2 regions of the Listeria sp. MAN/IMW/UF464 genome follow, and region 2 is predicted to be linked to the other one. Evidence: a T-box and tRNA genes for the amino acid it is inferred to sense, from the RefSeq annotation. Region 2 holds a T-box; the other holds one or more tRNA genes.
The links. A T-box is a leader RNA that pairs with one kind of tRNA and senses whether it is charged. The one in region 2 lies ahead of leuS (leucine--tRNA ligase), so its partner is inferred to be a tRNA-Leu.

Region 1 (18,491 bases), on a different contig from region 2:
AAGCAGAAAAAAGGATGAAAAAAGGGATGGAAATCTAGTTTTAGATTTTCATCCCTTTTTATTATAGTTTGGAACGTTGTGATTTTTTCGGTCGAACATACAGGCCGAGTTTTTCTTGTTCTTTTGTTAAAGAAACAAACAGTGAAACTATCATTAAGATAATCACTATCGAAAATGGAAAAGCGGCAATAATTGATGCGTTTTGTAGCGCTGTAAGACCGCCTGCATAAAGAAGTACACTCGCTATTCCAGACTGTAAAAGCCCCCATGTTACTTTTACCGAGTTTGGTGGGTTTAAAGAGCCACCAGTCGTTTGCATACCTAAAACAAAGGTCGCAGAATCGGCAGAAGTAATGAAGAACACGGCAATTAAAATCATCGCAACAATAGATAATACGATGCCAAATGGAAATTGATCAAATACCCCAAAAAGGACTTGTTCGGTCGCTAAAGTGGAAAGGGCCGTATCTTTGTATTGATCGACAAAAATCGCTGAACCACCAAACACTGCAAACCAGAAAATGCTAACTAACGCAGGAAGCACGATAACACCTAATAAAAATTGACGAATCGTCCGACCGCGCGAAATTCTGGCAATAAAGATACCGACAAATGGAGACCACGATAGCCACCATGCCCAGTAAAAAATGGTCCATGAATCAATCCATTTTCTAGCATCAGGCGCATTTGGTGCAGTTTGGAAACTCATTTGGATAATGTTCTGTAAATAATCACCAAACGAATTAGTGAAGTTATTCATAATAAAAAGCGTAGGTCCTAGAATTAACGTTAGAATAAGTAATACGCCAGCGACATAAATATTCACATTACTTAATAACTGAATTCCTTTATCTAAGCCAGACATTGCTGATAATAAAAATAAAACAGTGACAATGACAATGATGATTAGTTGCACTGTAAAGTTGTTAGGGACATGAAATAAATATGTAAGACCGCCATTGATTTGCTGAGCTCCAAGTCCAAGCGTGGTTGCTACTCCGATAACCGTAGCGAAAACAGCGATAATATCGATTAATTGTCCCAGTGGTCCTTTCGCATGTTTACCTAATATCGGATAAAGTGTGGCGCTTATTAGACCAGGAGTATCCTTTCGAAACTTAAAGTAAGCTAGCGCCAAGGCAACTATTGCATAAATGGACCAAGCGGAAATTCCCCAATGAAAAAAAGAATAACGAAGCGCATCTTTCATCGCAGCTTGAGAGCCAACTTCACCACCAGGGGCTTGAACGGCAAAATGGGATAGCGGTTCAGCAGCTCCCCAGAAAACAAGTCCAATTCCCATGCCGGCACTAAACAACATTGCGAACCAAGACTTATTACTATATCCTGGTTTCTCGCCGGGTTTCCCGAGTCGAATAGAGCCAATCGGGCTTAATATTAAAAATATGCAAAAAATGATAATGATTGCGACTACAAAAAGGTAGTACCAACCGAAATTACTTGTTAAAAATCTTTGGACATTTGTTGTAAGAGTTTCAAATTGTTCTGGCAAAAAAGCACCAAACAAAACTGCTATGAGAACTAATAGACTAGCTCCCCAAAAGACGTTCGTTAATTTTTTCATTGCATCACTTCCCTTTATAGTCTAAGTATGTATTTCCCCATGTTAGCACAAAGGTAACATCTATTTTATAGTAACAAAAAAAGTACTGCTCTGACAAATCAAACCACAAAGTCTGCTGGAATTAAAAAGCTGGAACGCATCTATGCATTCCAGCCAACTTTATAATGTTTTTTTCGCATTGGCGAGTGCAACGTGGATTTGATCAAACCCCGTACCGCCATATGAATTTCTCTTTTGAACCGCTGTTTTTGAAGCAAGAACAGTATAAATGTCTTCCTCAATAAGCGGATGGATTTCTTGGTAGTGGCTAAGTGCGACGTCTTGCAAATAAATCCCATTTTGCGTACATTCAAGCACCAATTTCCCAACAATCTCATGCGCTTCTCTAAATGGAACGCCTTTTTTCGCGAGATAATCCGCTAGTTCGGTCGCATTGGAAAAATCTTTTTGCGTCGATTCTTCCATTATATCTGCATTGACCTTCATCGTTTCAATCATTCCTGCGAATATATCTAAGCTTGTATGAACCGTCTCAAGCGTATCAAACATGCCTTCTTTATCTTCTTGTAAATCTTTATTATAAGCGAGCGGCAGCCCCTTTAAAACTGTTAACATGCCGAAAAGGTTTCCGTAAACACGACCCGTTTTCCCACGAATTAATTCGGCCATATCAGGATTTTTCTTTTGTGGCATAATCGAACTGCCGGTTGAAAAGGCATCGGTTAACACGACAAATTGAAATTCATGGCTCGTCCAAAGTATCAATTCTTCACAAAAACGCGATAAGTGCATCATTAAAATAGAACTGTTACTAAGAAACTCGATAATAAAATCACGATCGCTCACGCCGTCTAAGCTATTTTCATAAACAGCGGAAAAACCAAGAAGTTCAGCGCTATAGGCCCGATCAATTGGAAAAGTCGTTCCAGCGAGCGCCGCAGACCCAAGTGGCGAAATATCAATCCGTTTGACGCTTTCTTCTAAACGCTCTAAATCACGTGTAAACATACCAAAATAAGCTAATAAATGATGCGCAAAAGAGATGGGTTGGGCGTGTTGCAAGTGTGTATAGCCAGGCATAATCGTTTCGACGTTCGCCTCCGCTTTTTGGACAAGCACCGCGCGCAAATGTTTTAACGATTGAATAATTTCTGCGACTGCTTCTTTTAAATACAAATGCATGTCTGTTGCAACTTGGTCATTCCGACTACGCGCCGTATGAAGTTTTCCCGCGACAGGCCCGATTTCCTCGTGTAACAGTTTTTCGATATTTAAATGAATATCTTCGTTTACAGTACTAAATTCCAGTTCCCCAAGCGCTAATTTTTCTTGGAGGATTTTTAGCCCAGCTGTAATTTCACTCGCCTCAGAATCAGAAATAATACCACATTTTGCTAGCATTGCGACATGTGCCAAGCTTCCCGCCAAGTCTTCTTTTGCCATTTTTTGATCAAAAGAAATCGAAGCACCAAAGTCATCAATCCATGCTTCACTTTTCCCTTGAAAACGTCCGCCCCATAGTTTTTCCATTTTTTACACCTCAGTTGTTATTGTAACTTTTGAATTGACTTCTGCGCTCACTTTCGTTGGTAGTCCAAATAGCTTGATGAAACCAACAGCTGCATCTTGATCGAATGTATCGGAAGAAGTATAGGTTGCTAAATTTTCATCATAAAGCGAATTCGGTGATTTTCTTCCTTCGACGATGGCATGACCTTTAAATAGTTTTACACGAATCGTACCGTTCACGAATTTTTGCGTGGATTTTAAGAAGGCAATTAATGCTTCTGTTAAAGGCGAAAACCATAAGCCATTGTAAATTGTTTCACTGATTTTTTGTTCAATAATAGGTTTGAAATGTGCCACTTCACGAACAAAAGTTAAATCTTCTAATTCTTTATGTGCAGTAATCAAAGTGACTGCGGCGGGACATTCGTATACTTCACGTGATTTAATACCAACTAAACGATTTTCGATATGGTCAATTCTACCAACGCCATGTTTTCCAGCAATTTCGTTTAAAGTAAGAATTAAATTTGCTAGGCTCATATTTTCGCCATTAAGAGAAATAGGAATACCGGCATCAAATGTAATTTCGACAATATCCGCCGTGTCAGGTGCATCTTCTAAGCTAACAGTTAAATCGTAAGCCGCTTCTGGAGGTGTTGTCCATGGGTTTTCAAGCACACCACATTCGTTACTTCTGCCCCAAAGGTTTTGGTCAATCGAGAAAGGATTATCTAAATCAATTGGAACGGGGATGTTATGTTCTTTGGCGTAATTGATTTCTTCTTCTCTAGACCATTTCCAGTCCCGGACAGGAGAAACGACTTTTAAATCAGGAGCAAGGGCATGAATCGCAACTTCAAACCGAACTTGGTCATTTCCTTTACCAGTACAACCATGAGCGATAGCAGACGCGCCTTCTTGACGAGCTACTTCTACTAATTTTTTCGCGATTAAAGGACGACTTAAAGCAGAAATAAGTGGATATTTTCCCTCATAATAGGCATGAGCTTGAAGGGCGATTAAAGCAAAGTTTTCGGCAAATTCTTCCTTGGCATCAATTGTATAAGATGCACTTGCGCCGACAGTAATCGCTTTTTCTTTAATAAAATCCAAATTTTTCCCTTCACCAACGTCTAAACAACATGCGATAACTTCATAACCTGATTCCACTAGCCACTGAATTGCAACAGAAGTATCTAACCCACCAGAGTAAGCTAACACGATTTTTTCTTTCGTCATTGTAAACATCCCCTATTCATAAATATACAAACATTTGTATTTATATTAACACCTATACTCTCATATATCAACCTTTTTATTTTAAAATATTCATCATTATGATTAAAAATACATTTCACAAGAAAAATAGCCATTTCAAATAGTAATAAATTGGTTCCTGTTCGTAAAACTGCTATACTTGATATTGAAGTTATATTGAAGGAGTTGAACGAATATGAAAAATGCAATAAAATGGATTGCCATTGGTTTTGCAGGAATTATTCTACTTCCGTTAGTAATCGTTTTCTTTATTTACAAAAAAGCGGTTGGGAAAAAAGAATATGATCCCGAGGTACTTGAGAATTTAGATGAGGCTTCCCAGGAATTTGTAAAAAATACTTCACCATTGTCAGATGTAGACTCGCGATATAAATATATGAGACTTGCGACAAAAGCATTGCCTTCTGCTAAAGATATTGAAATAGGCGATGTCGAAAATAAAAAAATTGACGGTCCAGCTGGTAAAATTCCGATTCGGATTTATACGCCAAAAGAGGACGGACCATTCGAGATTATCGTTTATTATCATGGTGGCGGATTTGTGTTAGGTGGTTTGCAAACACATGACGCGATTGCAAGAAAACTTGTACAAACAACAGGTGCTCGCGTTGTCACAGTTGACTACCGACTAGCACCAGAAAATCCTTTCCCGGCAGCAGTGGAAGATGCTTATGCAGCATTACTTTGGGTACAAAATCACCGTACTAGTTTACGTGCTAAATCCTCCGATATTATTGTCGCAGGGGATAGCGTAGGCGGAAACTTAGCAACAGTAGTGACCCAAATTGCCAAAGCCAAAGGAAAACCAAATGTTACGGCACAAATTTTACTTTATCCAGCAACGGATATTTTCAGTCGTGATGCTTCAGTGCTTTATCCGTCAATGGATGAATTTGCGGAAGGATATGTACTTACAAAAGAATCTTTAGACAAATTCTTTAAATTATATATTGCGAACTCAAGCGACCGTAAATATGATCCTCTGATTGCACCAATTCGTAGTAAAGACTTAGCTGGTCTTCCTAAAACCTTCATCGCAACTGCTGAATTTGATCCACTAAGAGATCAAGGAGAAGCATATGCGAAGAAATTAAAAGATGCTGGTGTAGAAGTATTTGCGAAACGTTTTGAAAAAGTTCCGCACGGCTTTATGACCACAACATCCGAAGCAACTGATGAGACTTACGAATTGATTAGCGAGTTTTTAGAAGAAAAATAAATCTTTGAATCCACTCTTTCACGAGAGTGGATTTTTTTATTGACAAAGAATTTTATTCATGAGAGAATGGCTTACGAACGGTCGTCAGTTTTTTGAGAGGGGTGAAAAGATGAGAAAAGAAGAAATAAAGCAAGCAGCACTGACACTTTTTGCAAATAATGGCTTTGAAGGGACATCCCTTGCTGATATTGCAGGCGTTGTAGGGCTAAAGAAACAATCCATCTATTCTCATTTTAAAGATAAGGATGATTTGTTTTTATCTATTATGAAGGACGCGAAATCTACGGAAATTGATTACTACCGAGCGAAACTTCGAGATAGTGATTTATCTAGGCCCGACTTAGTGTTATCTAGTTTACTTTTTGGTGTGAAAGAATTATATGATACCGATGAGGCTTACCAATTTTGGTTGCGATACGGGTTTTATCCACCGAAACATTTGTATGATATTGTTCAGGCAGATATTACCGAGAATATTTTGCAAATGGAACAAGATTTCACTGATTTATTTAGCGATTGGATTGAACAAAAGTTGATTCCAATGCAAGATGTCGAAACGATGAAAGAAGCGTACATGGGAATTCTTGACGCGGTTATCGTGGACATTGTTTATGTGAACGACCCCGAACGAACTAAAAAGAAAATCACAGCTTTATGGCAAATTTTCTGGAGAGGAATTACGCTAAAAGCTTAATTTAGAGGTGTAACATGGCAAAGAATATAGAAATATTAGAAACAGATTCAGTTAAAAAGATTTATTTTAGATATTTAGTTCCTTCCTTAGTCGGAATGTTATTAATGTCTTTGAATATTGTAATTGATGGAATTTTTGTTGGGCATAAGCTCGGCGGAGTGGCGCTTGCAGGGATAAATATTGCTGTACCCGTATTTACGATTTTTACAGCTATTTCGATTTGGATTGGGATTGGTGCCGCGACCCAGTTTTCGTTTGCTATTGGAGAAAAAAATGTTCCTAAAGCGCAATCAATTTTTACGAGTGCAATTTTAGCAGTTGTTTCGATTACGGTGGTTATTGCAATCCTCGCTTTTATTTTTAAAGTACCACTGGCATATTTTTTAGGCGCGAATGATGAAACGATTGGTTACGTACTGGAGTATATGAATATATTACTTATTTTCGGTTTTGCACTTACACTTGAAAATATTTTAAGTATTTTTGTTCGTAATGACGGTGATCCGAATTTATCAATGATTGCCCTTATTGTTACAGCAATCAGTAATGTTATTTTGAATTATTTATTCTTATTTGTATTTGAATGGGGCGTAACCGGATCTGCGCTTGCTACGATGATTGCAATTATTATCGGTGTGCTTATCCTAACTACCCATTTCTTTAAAAAATCCAGTCGCTTGAAATTTGTAAAAGTGAATTGGAATAAAGCTTTTTTCAAAAAAACACTGGGCATCGGCTTGCCAAGTTTTTTAGCAGAAGTTGGCGTGTCGGTATTTACTTTCGGATATAATATTTCCATCGCAGCCATTGCTGGTACTGCAGGAGTTGCAGCATTCTCGGTTTTAAATTATACCCATAGTGTGATTTTAATGTTGTTCCTTGGCATGGGTTCAGCGATTCAGCCACTTATAAGTTATTACCGCGGGGCAAGGGCGAGAGAAAAAGAAATTGAAACATTGAAAATTGCGATTGTCGTAGCATTTGGTACCGGGGTTGCTTTCTTATTAGTTGGATTATTTGGTTCTAATCTGCTCGTTTCGATGTTCGGAAACTTTAGTGCAGAAATTCGAGAACTTGCAAGCAACGGAATTAAGTTATTCTATTCAGCTTACTTATTTATGGGCTTTAACTTTGTTATGATGACTTACTTCCAAACTTCTGATAAAGTCAAAATGGCAACATGGATTACGATTTCACGAGAAATTATTTTCATGGTGATTTTCTTGCTTATTTTGCCACCAATTATTGGCATTCCAGGTGTTTGGTTAGCAATTCCAATTTCTGAGATGATTGTAGCTATTTCGATTGTATTTTACATGAAGAAGAAACATATCTTATTTAAATAAAACAAAGACGGAGATCTAGTATCTTCGTCTTTTTAGGATGATTTGGCAAAAAAGTAAGATTAAAAAGAGTATATTTCCATTTGTTTCCTTTTTCCTCAGTATGGCGATTTAAATGGTAAAATATTGTTCTACGTTTCCGTTTACGTAGGAATGCTTTAAAAAGGGAATGAATAGTTACTATTTTATGGACTCCTGAGTGTTTTAGGAATCCTGTTTTACTTTGCTGTTTTATAGTTGCATGTGGGAGCAATGGAAACTCTGTAGGGAAATGTATGAGGGATAATTTTACAGATAATGCAAAATAAAATAATAGCGATTCAAGGAATTTTTTAATGTCTTTACTTTGCCATTGGTGTAAAAAGCTAATGGCGAACGTAAAGAAAAACATTAAATATGGCAAATTAGTGAAGCGTGTAAAGATGCTTGAAATCAAGTCTAGTACTGAATTTAAGCCTTGTGTAAGACTGGATAATTAAAACAGAAAAATCATTCGTTATGAAAAGAAGCTAAAACTAATAAATAAGGTATTTGTTTTCTAAAAATAAATGTATATAATTAAAAGAAAAGTTTTCTAAGTAATGGCGGTGACATCATGGATTTAATCGGTTTACGAATTAGAAATATCCGTAAAATAAAACAACTTACTTTAAAAGAGGCGGCTAAAGGAATCATTTCCGTCCCTTATTTAGCTAATATAGAAAATGGTGTGAAAGTGGCTTCTTTTGAAACGTTAATGCATATAGCGAAACGTCTGGAAATACCGGAAGAAGCTCTTTTAATAGGTAATGAAGATTTAAATAAAGAATTATTACAAGAACTCAAGCAGATATTTGATTTACTTGTTTTTTCAAATACAAAAGAAGCGGGAGATAGACTTGATCAAATAGCTGCGAGTGTCGATTTACTGTGTGAATCTCCTGTTATAGAACTTAGTTTTTACTGGCTTCAAGCAGGTTTTTACTATAAAATATGGGAATTTTCTAAAGCTAGAGAAATAGAAAGAAAGTATTTGAATAGTAATGAAAAGCGTGTAGTGGAGTCATTCCCACCGGATTTGCTTAGTTATTATTACTATGGGCAAGCTGTGAAACATTCTCATGCTACTTGCGACTATCAATTGGCAGTGGAGTACTGGGAAAAAAGCATTGATTTAACTGATAAAGCTGCGTTTCAAGTGGTTTTTCAAGTGGGGCTTTGTATTAATTACATATGTCTAAATAACTATGAACCTGCTTTAAAACACATTGAATGTGCCTGGAACTTAATTAAGAGATTCCCGAGCAAAGACCAAGAAAGAATCACGGCCATTTTATATTTGTATGGTTATATAAACTTTCAAATTGGCTTTATGACTGAAGCAAAGCGGAAATTTGAAGAAGTGCTAGTATTTTTTAACATGTATCCAGAAGCTAAAACAATGTATTATTTTCTTGTTCGCTTTAAGCTGGCAGAAATAGAAAGAGTTGAAGGTAATCATGAGTTGTTTGATGAGAAGATAGTTTGTTTATACGAGGAATTAATGGCGCATGAGGCTTCCGAGATAGGTTTTAATAACAATGACTACCTTGTAATTACAGAACTGATGGTTATTTTTGCCGAACAAGGGTCAGTATTAGAAGCAAGTAATTTACTGGCTATTATTAACAAAGTAACTGAGCAAGTAATGGAAATCAATTTTTTTGTAACCTATACGGAAACATTACTGCTGTACCATCAAAACAAGCAATCTAGCTATGAAAAGAAAATGCTAGGTTTGCTTAAAAAAATTGATGAATCCAATGATCCAGCATTAATTGAACGCGTAAAAAAACACGCAAGTAAACACTTCGCTGACTCAACGAAATATAAAATGGCATATAATATTTTAGCTTAGTATAAAAAAAAGGAAGACCAGTTCAGTAGTTAACCTGGTTTTCCTTTTTTCGTCGAGTGTAATTTGTTCTATCAAAAAAGGTTTCGTAACTGTATGGACAATTACGAAACCTACTTGTAGTTCTCTATGCGGCCGAGAGGACTTGAACCTCCACGGGTTTTACCCCACTAGGCCCTCAACCTAGCGCGTCTGCCGATTCCGCCACGACCGCGTATGCGTAGCAAAACTAATTATAATATTGATTCTATTATTTTGTCAATAAATTCTGCATAGATAATTGAGAAAAAGTAAGCGTATTCTTGTATAATAGAGAATAGCTAATTAATAGGAGGGAGAGCTAATTATGGATGTGACCCAATTGAAAATGTTGCGTAATGCGAAAGTGGTTTCAGAAATAAAAAAGGGTTTTTCTATCGATAAGAAATATCAGGTGGATGAAACCTATCTTGTACGTGTTTTTCCAAAAGAGTTACTCCAAACACGAAAGCAAGAATTTGAAATAATCCAAGCGTTAGGTTCTCAAACTCCATTTGTTCCACGAGCATATGATTTTGGCTGTACCGGCGGAGAAGGCTATATGATTATTGGTTATGTGCGCGGTGAAGATGCGGAAAATGGCATGTTTAGCTTATCACATTCCGAACAGTTTAAGGCTGGTTTTTCAGCAGGGGAAATTTTACGAGAAGTTCATAAAATACCGCTAGATACACCAAAAATGAACTGGTTGGATTTTCAAACAGCTAAATTTAAACGAAAAGTGGAGGAATTAAAAGAATTAGAAATAACAGCTTCTTTTTTAACAGAAACCGAACAGTTTGTTTATGAGAATATAGCTAGATTAAAAAATAGACCGATTTGTTTACAGCATGGAGATTTTCATCCAGCGAATATTATTTTAAAGAACAAAAAGTTTGCGGGGCTAATTGACTTTAATCGGCTAGAGTTTGGCGATCCTTTATTTGATTTAGCTAAAATCGGCTTTTTTACAACAGAGGTCAGTATACCTTTTGCACGAGGAAATATTTTAGGCTATATTGATAAAGAAGAAGTTGCAGATTTTTGGAATCTTTATGCGCTTTACACGGCGATGCATATTACTTCGGCCGTTAATTGGGCGGCAAAAAATGAATCTCGTAATTTTAATAAGTTAATGAATTACGCAGCAAAGACGGCAGCTAGTCATGATAATTTTCAGAAGCTGATGCCAGACTGGATGAACAAGGAGGAATTCAAATGACTGAAAAGAAAATTGATTTTAAAAAAGAGGAAAAGAAATTCTATGCGCCTAAAAGAAAACCAGAGCGTATTTTTGTTCCGGAAATGAATTTTTTGATGGTGGATGGGAAAGGCGATCCGGACGGAGAGGAGTATCAAAAGGCAGTGCGGTCACTTTATGCGATTGCGTACACGATTAAAATGAGCAAGATGGGCGAGACGCGTCTGGATGGTTACTCGGATTTTGTTGTACCGCCGCTGGAAGGTTTTTGGTGGTCTGAAGGGAAGTTTGATTTAAAGGACAGAGATGCGTGGCTTTGGACATCGATTCTTAGACAACCAGATTTTGTTACCGAAGAAGTGTTGGAGTGGGCGAAAGAGGTTGCAAGGAAGAAAAAGCCTGACGTTGATACGAGTCGCGTGAAATTGGTTCGTTTTGAGGAAGGGGAATGTGTGCAAATGATGCATGTGGGGCCATTCAGCGAGGAAGTGCATACTGTGGCGGAAATGCATCAATTTATGGAAATAGAAGGGCTTCGGAACGACACCGGAGCTATTCGGAAACATCATGAAATCTATTTGAGCGATCCACGAAAAGCAAATCCAGAAAAAATGAAGACCATCCTTCGACTTCCAGTGAGTTGAATAATTGGAATGTTTTGCGTTATAGTATAGAAGAAATAGGACAAAGGCGACTGCCCGAAATGTAAATATTTCAGGGTAGTTTTTTTGTGAAGTGGGGTTTTTGAGGATGTATTTTTTATATGTGGGGATTTTTGGTGCGTTAGGCGGAATGTGCCGGTATGCGATGAATTTATGGCTTGGCGGCGGAGATTTTCCTTCTGCGACTTTAGCAGTTAATCTAATAGGTTGTTTTTTATTAGCTTTCATAATGCCTTTTTTGGCGGAAAAATCGCGTATTTCATTGGTGCTTTTAAACGGAATTGGGACTGGGTTTATTGGCGCATTCACGACTTTTTCGGCATTTAGTGTGGATACGATTGAATTATTGCAACAAGGTGAAGTGGTGTTAGCTATTAGTTATATTTTGGTGAGCTTAATTGGCGGCCTTGTGATGGTGAAGTTTGGTAGAAGATTTAGTAATAAGCTCTTGAGGCGAGGTGCGCATCATGTTGATTAATTTCTTGCTTGTCGGTTTTGGTGCAAGCCTTGGTGCGATTTTGCGTTATGGTATTTCTATATTTGTCAAAAGTAAATGGAAAACGGATTTTCCTTATGCGACTTTTTTTATAAATATCACAGGATCATTTTTACTAGGATTTCTTGTTTCTACTGCGCTTGGGCCAATGTGGCAGCTTTTTTTAGGCACGGGTTTTATGGGCGGATACACGACATTTTCGACTTTTAAAGTAGAGAGTATGGAATTAAAGTGGAAGGCAAATTTTCAGGTGTTATTTTCATATGTTGGTTTGACTTATTTATGTGGTTTAATCGCAGCTTTTATCGGAATCATGCTTGGTGTATAAGAATTGTTTAAGAAAATAAGAAAACGATTGCCTGTATTTACGCAAGATGCTATGCTAGAAAGAACGAAAAGCTTCAGAGAGGACGAGAACAAGAGATGACAGGTTTTAAGAAGGTAATCTGGTCGGTTTTACTAGTCGTAATATTTTTGGCAGGCTGTAATCAGGAAGTAGTTCCTGCTTTAGTCCTTGATGGAACAGTGACAGATGCTAGTTTATTAGAAAATAATAAACAATTAACTGTAAATGGCACGTTAACATGGAGCGGCGAAAAAAATAATTATGCGAGCGAACTAATTGTAACGGTTAATAGCAATACGGCGGTAACAAATGCCACTACTGGTAAGACGATGAAACTTTCGGATATTAAAGATGGTGATACGATTAAAGCTACATTCCCACAAGGCACAAATGTAACTTCACCGGCACCAGGGAAAATTTCTGAAAATGCAACTTCATTAAAAGTAACACCAAAATAAAACGTTCCCTTTTTAGGGGGCGTTTTTTTATTAACTAAGTGAAAAGTTAAGTTAATTGTGACTAACTAGTGAATAATCTATAAATCTCCTTGTTTTCTGTACTTAAATTGTGTTAGTTTAAATGTATTAACGATACAGGGGGAGAACTATGAAAAAAGGGATATTATTTTCAATTTTGTTAGCTTTAGCGTTAGTAGTCAGTGCTTGTGGTGGGAATTCAGCAGCGAAAACACCACAAGAAAAATTTGTTCAAACAATGAAAAATGCAACTAATGTACCGGATCAATCTACATATACAACTTCTTTTGCCGTAACCGATATAGATGTTGCGAGTGCTGATTCCAGCGCTCAAACGATGGGGATTTTAAAAGATATTAAGCTTTCAATGACAACTTCAACAGATAAAACAGCAAAAAAATCAGAAACTAAATTAAACTTAACTTCCACGAATAATTTACTCCCAGTTTCCATTAATTTGGACTTCTTATTAGACAGTAAAACAGGTAATGTCTTTATTCCACTTAAAACTATTGTTCAGCCAGATGCTTCATTACTAAGTTATTTAGACCAATCAACTGGTGGCATGTGGTCACAAATTAATACCGAATATCCAGATTTAAAAAACAAATATCTTAGCACGGAAGAATTAACCAGTTCATTAACAGGCAAATCAGAAGCTAAGACTGCTGCTAACACAAAAGAAATGGAAGCAGCCTCCAAAGATTTAAATAAAAAAACGACTAAATTAATTGATAGTTATTTCAGTGGTTTAGAAAAAGATCGTTTTAAAGAAGCGGATGATGGCACACTTACAATCACACTTACAAACGCCGACCTTGCTAATATGATGAATCAAGTAGCAAAAATGATGGACGATGAAAAAGTAAAAGCAGACTTTAAAGTTATTGTAGAAAGCCAAGGTTCAGAAGCGGTAACAGATTTTGATACGACTTATACAGAAATGCAATCAAGCATAAAAGACGCAGCTAAATCTTTAAAAGACAATAAAGATACGAGCATTCATATTAAAGTTTCTGTAAAACCTGGCAAAGACAATTCATTTGATGCAATCACCCTTAAAACCAAAATTGATGACAAATCCGATGCTAATGCAGATCAATCAATTAGTTTTACTGTGAAAACAAAAGCGGAGAAATTTGTTCCAATAGCAGATTTCCCAACCAAAGACCAACTTATATCGAGCGAAGAATTAAATAAAATTATTACTGAAGTTACCATGAAAATGTACGGTGGAATGGATTTAACTGGAACAGGTTATTAATTCATCCGAAAGACGCAGCGACTTAGGTTGTTGCGTTTTTTTGATTTTTATTTTGGCACGGCTTTGTGGTATGATATGTAGAGAAAATGATGGACGGGTGAGGTAATGGAATTCGAATTAATAATGACAAATGAAAGAGAGACAAGGCTTCTCGCAAAACAACTCGGCGAACAATTAGCAGCCGGAGATGTGATTTTACTTGAAGGCGATCTCGGCGCGGGGAAAACTACTTTTACAAAAGGTCTTGGGGAAGGCCTTTTAATTCCGCAAATGATTAAAAGTCCGACATTTACGATTATCCGCGAATATAAAAAAGGGCGCTTGCCACTTTACCATATGGATGTATACCGCTTGGAGGATGCTTCAACTGATGAGCTCGGTTTGGAAGAATATTTTTACGGAGCGGGTGTGAGTGTGGTTGAATGGGCGCAGTTTGTTCGGGAGGATTTACCGGAAGAATACTTGGAAATTAAGCTTTTTCATATAGATGAGAATACGCGTAAGATGATAGTGAAGCCAGTTGGAGAACGATATGAGCAACTGGCGATGGAGGTTTTTGGGAAATGATACTTGGAATGGATACGTCTTCAGATACGATGACGATAGCACTTTTTAATGAAGGTGTTGTTCTTGGTGAATATACGACGAATTTGAAAAAAAATCATAGCGTGCGATTACTTCCGGCGATTGCTGCTTTAATGGAAGAATGTGCCGTAAAACCAACTGATATAGAAAAAATCGCTGTTGCTAAAGGTCCCGGTTCTTATACAGGGCTTCGGATTGGTGTAACCGTTGCGAAAACAATGGCGTGGGATGCTGGAATTCCAATTGTCGGCATTTCTTCCTTAGCACTTTTAGCAGAAAATGGTTTATACTTCCCCGGAAAAGTCGTTGCTTTGATGGATGCTCGTCGTATGAATGTGTATGCGGGTGTTTATCGTGCAAGTGACGGTGTAATGAAAAACGTTGTAGCCGATAGCCATATCGCGCTTACTGATTTACTTGAACAATTAACGGCGGAGAAGGAAGCAATTTTATTTGTTGGCACGTTAACGGAACAAATTCGCCTTACTGTGACGGAAGTTTTAGGGGAACGTGCTGTATTTAGTCAAGCTGATTATACTTATGCACGGGCTAGCTCACTTGTAAAACTGGCAGAGAATTTAGACGGTGAGCCAGCAGACAATTTTGTTCCAGATTATTTAAAACTGGCAGAAGCGGAAAGCAAGTGGTTGGAATCGAGGGGTTCTGAGTGAGTTTAGACGCGGCCTTAGTATTTCGAGAGGCAACTGTTGCGGATTTAAAAAGTATTATGAATGTAGAAAATGCTGCATTTACAGTACCTTGGACAGAAGCCGCTTTTCGAAATGAATTTATTATTAATCAATATGCCTACTATTTACTTGCGACTTATAAGGATCAAGTTGTCGGGTACGCGGGTGTATGGCTGGTGCTAGATGAAGGGCACATTACGAATATTGCGATTCATCCCGATTTTCAAGGTAATCACTACGGCGAGGCACTTTTACGGGAAATGATTCGTGTTGCAAAAGAGCGCGGTGTTGTTCGGATGACATTAGAAGTTCGCGTTTCAAACGATGTAGCACAAGGGCTTTACAAGAAATTAGGATTTCAAGACGGCGCCATTCGGAAAAACTATTATCCGGATACGAAAGAAGATGCGCTAGTGATGTGGGTGGACTTATGAAAAAAAATACATTAATTCTTGGGATAGAATCGAGCTGTGATGAAACAGCTGCTTCTGTTGTGAAAAATGGTTGTGAAATAGTATCTAGCGTTGTGGCTTCGCAAATTGAAAGTCATAAGCGATTCGGTGGTGTGGTTCCAGAAATTGCATCTCGTCATCATGTGGAACAAATTACGCTCGTGATTGAAGAAGCTTTAAAACAAGCGAATGTAACGATGGACGATTTAGACGGGGTGGCGGTAACTGAAGGACCTGGTTTAGTCGGTGCACTTCTAATTGGCGTCAATGCTGCAAAAACACTTGCTTTTATGCATAATTTGCCTTTAGTTGGTGTGCATCATATTGCTGGACATATTTATGCGAATCGCTTTGAAACAGAATTTCAATTTCCGCTTTTATCGTTAGTTGTCAGTGGTGGGCATACAGAACTTGTTTTAATGAAAGCAGATAATGAATTTGAAATTATCGGGGAAACAAGAGATGATGCGGCCGGCGAAGCATACGATAAAGTGGCGCGTACACTTGGTTTAGCTTATCCAGGTGGTGTTCAAATTGATAAACTTGCAAAAGATGGTGAAGACACGTTCCATTTTCCGCGGGCGATGATGGATGATGGTTCGTTTGACTTTAGTTTTAGCGGATTGAAGTCTTCTTTTATTAATACGTTGCATAATTTAAGACAGCGCGGGGAAGAACCAAATCCTAATGATATGGCAGCTAGTTTTCAAGCCAGTGTAGTCGATGTTTTAGTAAGTAAGACGATTCGCGCAGCTAAACAACATGGCGTGAAACAATTGCTTCTTGCTGGAGGAGTGGCGGCAAATCAAGGTTTGAGAGAGCGACTTATTCAAGAAGTAAAATTAGAACTTCCGGATACCGAGCTGATTATTCCGCCGTTATCGTTATGTGGTGATAATGCGGCTATGATTGCCGCTGCAGGGACAGTGAGTTTCTTACAAGGAAAACGAAGCAATTATGATATGAATGCAAATCCAGGTTTATTGCTGGAAGACATTTAAAAAAGCATGCGGAGTTAAATTCCGCATGCCCGGGACTGCAATCAAAGTAATTTCTCACTTTGATTGCAGTCTTTTTTTACATTGTTTTAGTTAAAAATTGTCGGACTTTTTCTTCGTAAGTTTCTGGCTCAACAGTGAATGCTTGACCATGTTCAGCGCCTTTTACAACCCATTTTTCCTTGTAGCTTTTGGTGGCGTCATATAGTTCTTCTACCATAGAAGTAGGGACAAATGCATCTGAATCACCGTGAATATAGAAAATAGGTAAATCAGTTTCAGCTACGGCATTAATCGCACTTGCTTCACTGAAAAAGAAACCTTCTTTTACTTTATTGATAAGACTAGCCATTGGAATGATTGGGAATTTCGGTAAATGAAACATTGCTTTTAATTGATAAGCTAGTTCGGCGTCCATGGAAGTATAGCCACAATCCGCGATAATACTTTTTACTTGTTTCGGCAGCTTTTCGGCACTTGTCATGAGGACGGTGGAACTCCCCATGGAAACACCATGAAGGACAATTTCTGTATCATCGCCATTTTTATCGAGTACTTGGTTTGTCCACTGAACATAATCTTTACGTTCTGGCCAACCAAAGCCTATATTTTTTCCTTCACTTTCGCCGTGTGCTCTTGCGTCAGGCATTAATACATTGTAGCCGAATTTTTGATTATACATCCTTGCTAGACCAGCCATTTCGACTTTGCCGCTTTTCCCTCGATAACCATGTGCCAAAATAATGGTTGTATTGGAAGGTGAGGGTGCTTCTAAATAATTAGCGACTAGTTTCAAGCCATCTGCTGAGGTTTCTGTCCATTTTGTTAGACGTTGTTGCTCCATCCAAGCGGTATTTTCTTGGCGATTTTTCTTCGCAAGTTTGGCTGTTTCTGTAGTTTGATCGGCAGTCGGTTTATCATTCATACTTGAATTATCACGAGATAGTGCATAGCTATATAAGTAAAAACTTGCGCAAATACTAATAATTACAAGTAACCCAACGATAATTGAACCAGAAATAATTAAAATCTTTTTCATTGTTAGCTCCTTTTTTTATGTAGATTACATAGATTCTAGTTCTTCGCTTACTTTTTCCCATTCTTCCATCAATTTTTCACCACGTGCTTTTACCACATCAAGTTCCTGCGTAATTTCAAAAGCTTTCTCATGATCTTGAAAAATTTCCGGTTTGGTTAATTGAAGTTCTAGTTCGGCGATTTTTTTATCTGTTTCTTCCATAGACTTTTCTACTTCTTCTAGTTTGCGTTTTCTTTGACGAAGTAGTTTTTGTTGTTCTTTTTCTTCTTGATAATTTAGTTTTCTAACCGAGGCAGTTGCTTCGACAGGTTCCCCTTTTTTACGACGATCTTCTGCATCAAGGCGCGCTAGTTCTTTTGCTTCGGCGATTTTTTCCTGATAATAATCATAATCGCCAAGGAAAACGGTCGCTTTTTCTGGAGCTAGTTCTACTACTTTTGAAGCGATGCGATTAATAAAGTAACGGTCATGAGAAACAAATAGAATCGTTCCTTCAAAATCGATCAAAGCAGCTTCTAAAACTTCTTTACTTTCAATGTCTAAATGGTTGGTAGGTTCATCAAGAATTAGCACATTGGCTTCAAGTAAAGTAAGTTTGGCAAGAGCGAGTCTAGCTTTTTCACCACCACTAAGGGATTGAACGTTTTTTAGGACGTCATCATCTGAAAATAAGAAATTACCCAGTGTTGTTCGAACGTTCACTTCATTTAATTCTGGATAATCATCCCAAAGTTCCATCAAAACAGTTTTGTTGGATGTTAGTT
Region 2 (6,880 bases):
AAATTAGCAACAAAGCTCAATTTCGAAGCGTTTCTCTAATCAATTCGCAACAATATTTACAAGTTTTCCTGGAACGACGATTACTTTACGGATGGTTTTTCCGTCTATGTTTTCTTTGATTTTATCGTCTTCATGTGCGAGTTTCTCTAGTTCTTCTTTTCCGAGTGACTTTGCAACGGTGATTTTATTTTTTACTTTGCCATTTACTTGAAGTACGATTTCTACTTCATCTTCTACTAGTTTTGTTTCGTCGTATGTTGGCCAAGCTACATAGCTAATTGTTTCTGTATGACCAAGGATTTCCCACAATTCTTCTGCAAGGTGTGGTGCGATTGGGGACAAGAGTTGCACGAAACCTTCAACATATTGTTTTGGAATCGTATCTTGTTTGTACGCTTCATTGATGAAAATCATTAATTGCGAAATACCGGTATTGAAACGCAGGTTTTCGTAATGATTGGTAACTGTTTTCACCATATGATGATACGCTTTTTCTAAATTAGTATTTGCATCGGTTGTAACTTTTTCAGCGAGTGTGCCTTCTTCAGTTACTAGTAAGCGCCAAATACGATCTAAGAACTTACGCGCACCTTCTAGTCCATTTTCATTCCAAGCAATAGAAGCTTCTAGTGGTCCCATGAACATTTCGTACAAGCGAAGTGTGTCTGCACCGTATTTTTCTACTACTTCATCAGGGTTAACGACATTGCCTCTTGATTTGGACATTTTTTCGTTATTTTCGCCAAGAATCATGCCTTGGTTAAATAGTTTTTGGAAAGGTTCTTTTGTTGGAACTACGCCGATATCGTATAAGAATTTATGCCAGAAACGTGCATAAAGAAGGTGAAGCACTGCATGTTCTGCCCCGCCGATATAAACATCTACAGGAAGCCATTCTGCTAATTTTTCTTTATCAGCAATTGCTTCTGTATTGTTTGGATCGATATAGCGCAAGAAATACCAGCTTGATCCAGCCCATTGTGGCATCGTATTTGTTTCACGACGACCTTTACGACCATTTTCGTCTGTAACGTTTACCCAGTCGTGCAAGTTAGCAAGTGGAGATTCGCCAGTTCCTGAAGGTTTGATTTCCGTTGCTTTTGGCAGAAGTAGTGGCAGTTCTTCTTCTGGTACAAGCGTTGTTTCACCGTCTTCCCAATGAATAACTGGAATTGGTTCGCCCCAGTAACGTTGTCTGCTGAACAACCAGTCGCGCAAACGATACGTGATTTTACGGCTACCGATGCCTTCTTTTTCTAGCCAATCAATCGCAGCGGTAATCGCTTCGGCTTTAGCCAGTCCGTTCAAGAATTCCGAGTTAATATGTGGTCCATCGCCAGTGAAAGCTTCTTTTGTAACGTCGCCGCCTTCAAGTACTGGACGAATATTCAAACCAAATTGTTGCGCAAATTCAAAGTCGCGTTCATCATGGGCTGGTACGGCCATAATTGCCCCTGTTCCATATTGAATCAACACATAATCAGCAATCCAAATCGGCACTTCTTCGCCGTTGATTGGATTAATCGCGTAAGCTCCTGTGAATACGCCTGTTTTGTCTTTTGCAAGGTCAGTTCTTTCTAGTTCGCTTTTTAGTTCTACTTGTTTTTTATAAGCTTCAACTGCTTCTTTTTGCTCAGGTGTTGTGATTTTTTCGATAAGTTCGTGTTCTGGTGCAAAAACTGTATACGTTGCGCCAAAAAGTGTATCTGGGCGTGTTGTAAAGACATTAAACGTTTCATCGCTATCTTTAATTTTAAAAGTAACTTCTGCGCCTTCTGAACGACCAATCCAGTTACGTTGCATATCTTTAATATTTTCAGGCCAGTCTACAAGTTCAAGGTCATCTAGCAAACGATCTGCATAGGCGGTAATTTTAAGCATCCATTGACGCATTGGTTTGCGGAAAACTGGGAAGCCACCACGTTCACTTTTGCCATCGATAACTTCTTCATTGGCTAAAACTGTACCAAGTGCCGGACACCAGTTTACAGCGATTTCGGCTTCATAAGCTAAGCCTTTTTCATATAGTTTTTCAAAAATCCATTGTGTCCATTTATAATATTCTGGATCTGTTGTATTAATTTCACGGTCCCAATCATAGGAGAAACCAAGAGATTTAATTTGGCGAGTAAAGTTGGCAATATTCAATGCGGTGAATTCTTCTGGATCGTTACCAGTATCAATCGCATATTGCTCTGCAGGAAGTCCAAATGCATCCCAACCGATTGGATGAAGGACGTTCTTCCCTTGCATGCGTTTCATTCTAGACAAAATATCTGTTGCAGTATAGCCTTCTGGATGTCCTACGTGAAGACCTGCTCCAGATGGGTAAGGAAACATATCTAGTGCATAGAAGTTTTCTTTATCTTTATCTTCTGTTGTTTTAAAAGTGTTATGTTCACTCCAATATTGTTGCCATTTCGGTTCCATTTTTTTATGATTAAATGTCACTTTACTCATCCTCTTTTCCTTAAAATATCGAATTTTGGCTACAAAAAAATCCCTACATCCCAACGGCTTATCGCCATGGGACGAGAGATGCTTCTCCCGCGGTACCACCCACATTAGTGTTTAACCACTCAACTTAACAATTCCTTAACGCGGAAAACGGGGATACACCCAAGCTCCATGGTAAGTTCATCCGGATTTTGTGACTGACTTGCACCAACCGTCAGCTCTCTTCACATCAAAATATGCAGATTACTACTCCAATTCATCGCTATTTCGCAAAATTCATTAGTCTTATTGTAGCTGAATTTAGGTTTTTTAGCAAGCGGTCTGAAGATTTATCTAACTTTCGTAGTAAAATGTGCTAAAATGAATGGAGAATTTCATTTGAAGGAGTCTAAAACTAGTGAAACAAACGAATCCATTTGTATATAGTAATGATAATAAAAGATACCATACATGGAACTACTGTTTACGAGAAGAATTTGGGCAAAAGACATATAAAGTTGCGCTTGATGGCGGTTTTGATTGTCCAAATCGTGATGGCACAGTAGCGCATGGCGGTTGTACATTTTGTAGTGCGGCAGGTTCTGGTGATTTTGCTGGGAACCGAGCGCTTGATTTAAAAGTACAATTCCAGCAAGTGCGCGACAAAATGCAAACGAAATGGAAAGACGGGAAATGTATTGCTTACTTCCAGGCTTTTACTAACACTCATGCCCCTGTTGCTGAACTGCGCGAGAAATTTGAAACGGTTTTGAATGAGCCTGGCGTGGTTGGGCTTTCGATTGCGACACGACCTGACTGTTTGCCGGATGATGTCGTTGAATACTTGGCTGAATTAAATGAACGGACTTATTTATGGTTAGAGCTTGGTTTACAATCTGCTCACGATGAAACTGGGCGCTTAATTAACCGCGCGCATGACTATGATTGTTATTTAGAAGGCGTGCGCAAACTGCAAAAACATAATATCCGCATTTGTACCCACATTATTAATGGTCTTCCGAAAGAAACGCCGGAAATGATGATGGAAACCGCACAAAAAGTAGTTGAAAGTGGCGTTGATGGTATTAAAATCCATTTACTCCATTTATTAAAAGGAACGCCAATGGTAGAAGATTATAAAAAAGGTGACTTAGAATTTTTAACCCGTGATGGTTATGTGAACTTAGTAGCTGACCAACTTGAAATTCTGCCTCCTGAAATGGTTATTCACCGAATTACAGGTGATGGTGGCGTGGATGACTTAATTGGACCAGTTTGGAGTTTAAATAAGTTTGAAGTACTGAATGCCATTGATGCAGAACTCGTTCGAAGAGATAGTTGGCAAGGGAAACTATATCAACCTGTGGAAGTGAGTTCCCAATGAATTTACGTGGTATTCTCCCCTTCGCTCATGATACACTTCGAAAAGTAGTTCGCTCTGGAGATTATGTAATTGATGCAACATGTGGCAACGGGCATGATACACTTTTACTAGCAGAACTTGTGGGTGTAAATGGTCATGTGCTCGGGTTTGATATTCAACAAATGGCAATTGATGCAACGAAAACTCGTTTAGAAAATGCTGGTGTCGTATCACAAGTAGAGCTCGTATGTGCTAGCCATGCGCTTATTCCAGAATATGCAACAAAACCTGTTCGCGCTGCTATTTTCAATCTCGGCTACTTGCCAGGTGGCGATAAAGAAATTACGACAACCGCTGATTCTACGTTAGAAAGCATTGGCCATTTAATGCAGCTACTCGAAGTTGGTGGCGTCATTATTCTCGTTATATATCACGGCCACCCCGCTGGAAAACTGGAAAAAGATGCTGTTGTGACTTTTTGTGAAGCAATCCCACAACAAGATTTCCACGTTTTATCTTATAACTTTATCAATCAAAAAAATGATGCCCCATTCGTCATTATCATCGAAAAAAGAAAACCTAGACAAAGCTAGTAATTAGCCTGTCTAGGTTTTCTTTTTATTTTCCAAAATCGTATTTATCTGCTACGTATACATCATACCAAATCATAAAGATAACAACTGTCCAGATTTTACGACTGTAGTCGAATTTACCGGCACAGTGATCGTCTAGTAAGCCTAGAACGTATTGTTTGTTAATTAAATGATCGGTTGGTGATTCTTTAATGATATTTTTAACCCAAGCGTTCATTTCGTCTTTTAGCCAGTGACGAATTGGTACTGGGAATCCTAGTTTACGGCGATTAAGTACATGTTCTGGTACAAATGTTGCTGCCGCTTTACGTAAGATATATTTAGTAGTTCCGTTAGTTGTTTTCATTGTATCTGGAATATTTCTTGCCACATTGTACACTTCTTTATCAAGGAAAGGTACACGGACTTCCAGTGAATTAGCCATTGTCATACGGTCAGCTTTTAGGAGAATATCTCCACGTAGCCACGTATGAATATCAATATACTGCATTCTTTCTACAGGATGATAATTCTTAGTTTCTGCATAAAATGGATCCGTAATGTTCGTATAATCATGACCAGATTGGTATTTCGGAAGTAAAATTTGTTTTTCTTTTTCTGTGAACATTTTGGCGTTTCCGATGTAACGTTCTTCCATCGGTGTTGTTCCGCGTTCTAAGAAACTTTTACCACGCATTCCTTCTGGCATAATACGCGCCACGCTATTTAACATTGATTTAAATACGCCTGGCATTTTGTTAAACATCGCAAGGGAATTTGGTTCGTTATAAATGTTATAACCGCCAAAAAGTTCATCTGCGCCCTCACCTGATAATGCTACTGTTACTTGTTTACGCGCTTCTCTTGATAAGAAATAAAGCGGAATAGCAGCCGGATCAGCAAGTGGGTCATCCATATGCCAAACAATTTTTGGTAATTCTTTCATATATTCTTCCGGTGAGATAACATAACTAATATTTTCTACACCAAGCTTATCTGCTGTTTCTTTTGCTACATCGATTTCACTGAAACCATCGCGTTCAAAACCAACAGAAAATGTTTTAATTGCAGGATGGTATTCTTTGGCAATCGCCGCAATAATCGATGAATCAATACCGCCAGATAGGAATGAACCAACTGGTACATCGGAGCGCATATGCATTTTTACAGAATCATACATTACGTCACGCACTTCTTTAATCCATGCGTCTTCTGATTTAGTTACTGGTGCAAAAGATGCTTTCCAATAAGTAGTAATTTCCATTGGTTGACCAATTTTCTTCGTGAACTGATGTCCTGGTTCTAAGCGTTTTACATTTTTAGTTAAGGAATCTGGTTCTGGAACGAATTGATAAGTCATGTAGTTTTGTAATGAAACTTCATCTAGTTCTTTTTCTTTTAAAGCATGTAAAATGGATTTCTTTTCAGAACCCATAAATAGCTTACCGTCTTCTTCTGCATAGAAAAATGGTTTAATGCCGAATGGGTCGCGTGCGCCGTAAACAAGTTCTTCTTGTTTATCCCAAATAACGAAACCAAACATCCCACGAAGACGTTCTGCTGTTTTTTCTTTGTATTTCGCATATGTAGCGATAATTACTTCGGTATCACTTTCGGTTTCAAATGTCATTCCTTCAGCAACTAATTGCTCGCGGAGTTCCACATAGTTATAAACTTCTCCATTAAAAATAATCCAGTAACGCTCATTTTCATACGTTAACGGTTGATGACCGTTTTCTACATCAATAATACTTAAACGGCGGAAACCAAACTGCACGTGATCATCTGTGAAGTATCCTTCATCATCTGGCCCACGGTGCGTAATCATACTGTTCATTTGTCTAAAGGTTTCTTTATCAGCGCCAGTAATTTCTGTAATGCGGTCATGTACGCATCCTACAAATCCACACATGGTAACATTTCTCCTCTATATAGATAATCATTTTATCTTTTTTTCACAACGTCTATCATATCATAACTAGGCTTTCTTTGCACTGTTTAGGAAAGAAAAAAACCGAACATTCCTCACAAGAAATGTTCGGTTAAGCTTATTTTACGATTAATTTTTTTAAGGCTTCTGCTTTATCCGTTCTTTCCCAAGGTAAATCAAGGTCGCTACGGCCAAAATGACCAAATGCAGCTGTTTGACGATAAATTGGACGACGTAGATCAAGCATATGGATTATCCCAGCTGGGCGTAAGTCAAATAGCTCATTAACACCATCAATTAATTCTTGTTCTGAATAGTCACTTGTTCCATATGTGTCAATCGAAATGGAAACTGGACGCGCAACTCCGATGGCATATGCAACTTGTACTTCTACTTTTTTAGCAAGTCCAGCAGCAACGATATTTTTAGCGACATATCTTGCTGCATAAGCACCCGAACGGTCTACTTTGGTTGGATCTTTACCAGAAAATGCTCCCCCGCCGTGACGCGCATAACCACCGTATGTATCCACGATAATTTTACGGCCAGTAAGTCCAGCATCGCCAAGTGGTCCACCAA

Region 1: it encodes a tRNA-Leu, which carries the amino acid that the T-box ahead of leuS (leucine--tRNA ligase) is inferred to sense. The anticodon was not compared.

Annotation. Positions count from the first base shown of each region.
Region 1 is NZ_JBZWZP010000002.1:226,665-245,155, forward strand. Features, by position in the region: gene AC4PG0_RS08355 (hypothetical protein) at 1-18, shown strand, start outside; gene AC4PG0_RS08360 (glycine betaine uptake BCCT transporter) at 62-1,585, opposite strand; gene argH (argininosuccinate lyase) at 1,745-3,115, opposite strand; gene AC4PG0_RS08370 (argininosuccinate synthase) at 3,119-4,333, opposite strand; gene AC4PG0_RS08375 (alpha/beta hydrolase) at 4,548-5,591, shown strand; gene fepR (efflux pump transcriptional regulator FepR) at 5,701-6,285, shown strand; gene fepA (multidrug efflux MATE transporter FepA) at 6,300-7,631, shown strand; gene AC4PG0_RS08390 (helix-turn-helix domain-containing protein) at 8,224-9,504, shown strand; tRNA gene AC4PG0_RS08395 (tRNA-Leu) at 9,632-9,715, opposite strand; gene AC4PG0_RS08400 (phosphotransferase) at 9,848-10,741, shown strand; gene AC4PG0_RS08405 (GyrI-like domain-containing protein) at 10,738-11,364, shown strand; gene crcB (fluoride efflux transporter CrcB) at 11,471-11,860, shown strand; gene crcB (fluoride efflux transporter CrcB) at 11,850-12,206, shown strand; gene AC4PG0_RS08420 (hypothetical protein) at 12,302-12,682, shown strand; gene AC4PG0_RS08425 (Lmo2079 family surface lipoprotein) at 12,831-13,964, shown strand; gene tsaE (tRNA (adenosine(37)-N6)-threonylcarbamoyltransferase complex ATPase subunit type 1 TsaE) at 14,070-14,531, shown strand; gene tsaB (tRNA (adenosine(37)-N6)-threonylcarbamoyltransferase complex dimerization subunit type 1 TsaB) at 14,528-15,220, shown strand; gene rimI (ribosomal protein S18-alanine N-acetyltransferase) at 15,217-15,672, shown strand; gene tsaD (tRNA (adenosine(37)-N6)-threonylcarbamoyltransferase complex transferase subunit TsaD) at 15,669-16,691, shown strand; gene AC4PG0_RS08450 (alpha/beta hydrolase) at 16,768-17,727, opposite strand; gene AC4PG0_RS08455 (ABC-F family ATP-binding cassette domain-containing protein) at 17,752-18,491, opposite strand, start outside.
Region 2 is NZ_JBZWZP010000001.1:22,113-28,992, reverse strand. Features, by position in the region: gene leuS (leucine--tRNA ligase) at 40-2,451, opposite strand; T-box leader at 2,525-2,726, opposite strand; gene mnmL (tRNA modification radical SAM protein MnmL/YtqA) at 2,855-3,820, shown strand; gene mnmM (tRNA 5-(aminomethyl)-2-thiouridylate-methyltransferase MnmM) at 3,817-4,392, shown strand; gene asnB (asparagine synthase (glutamine-hydrolyzing)) at 4,418-6,283, opposite strand; gene metK (methionine adenosyltransferase) at 6,420-6,880, opposite strand, start outside.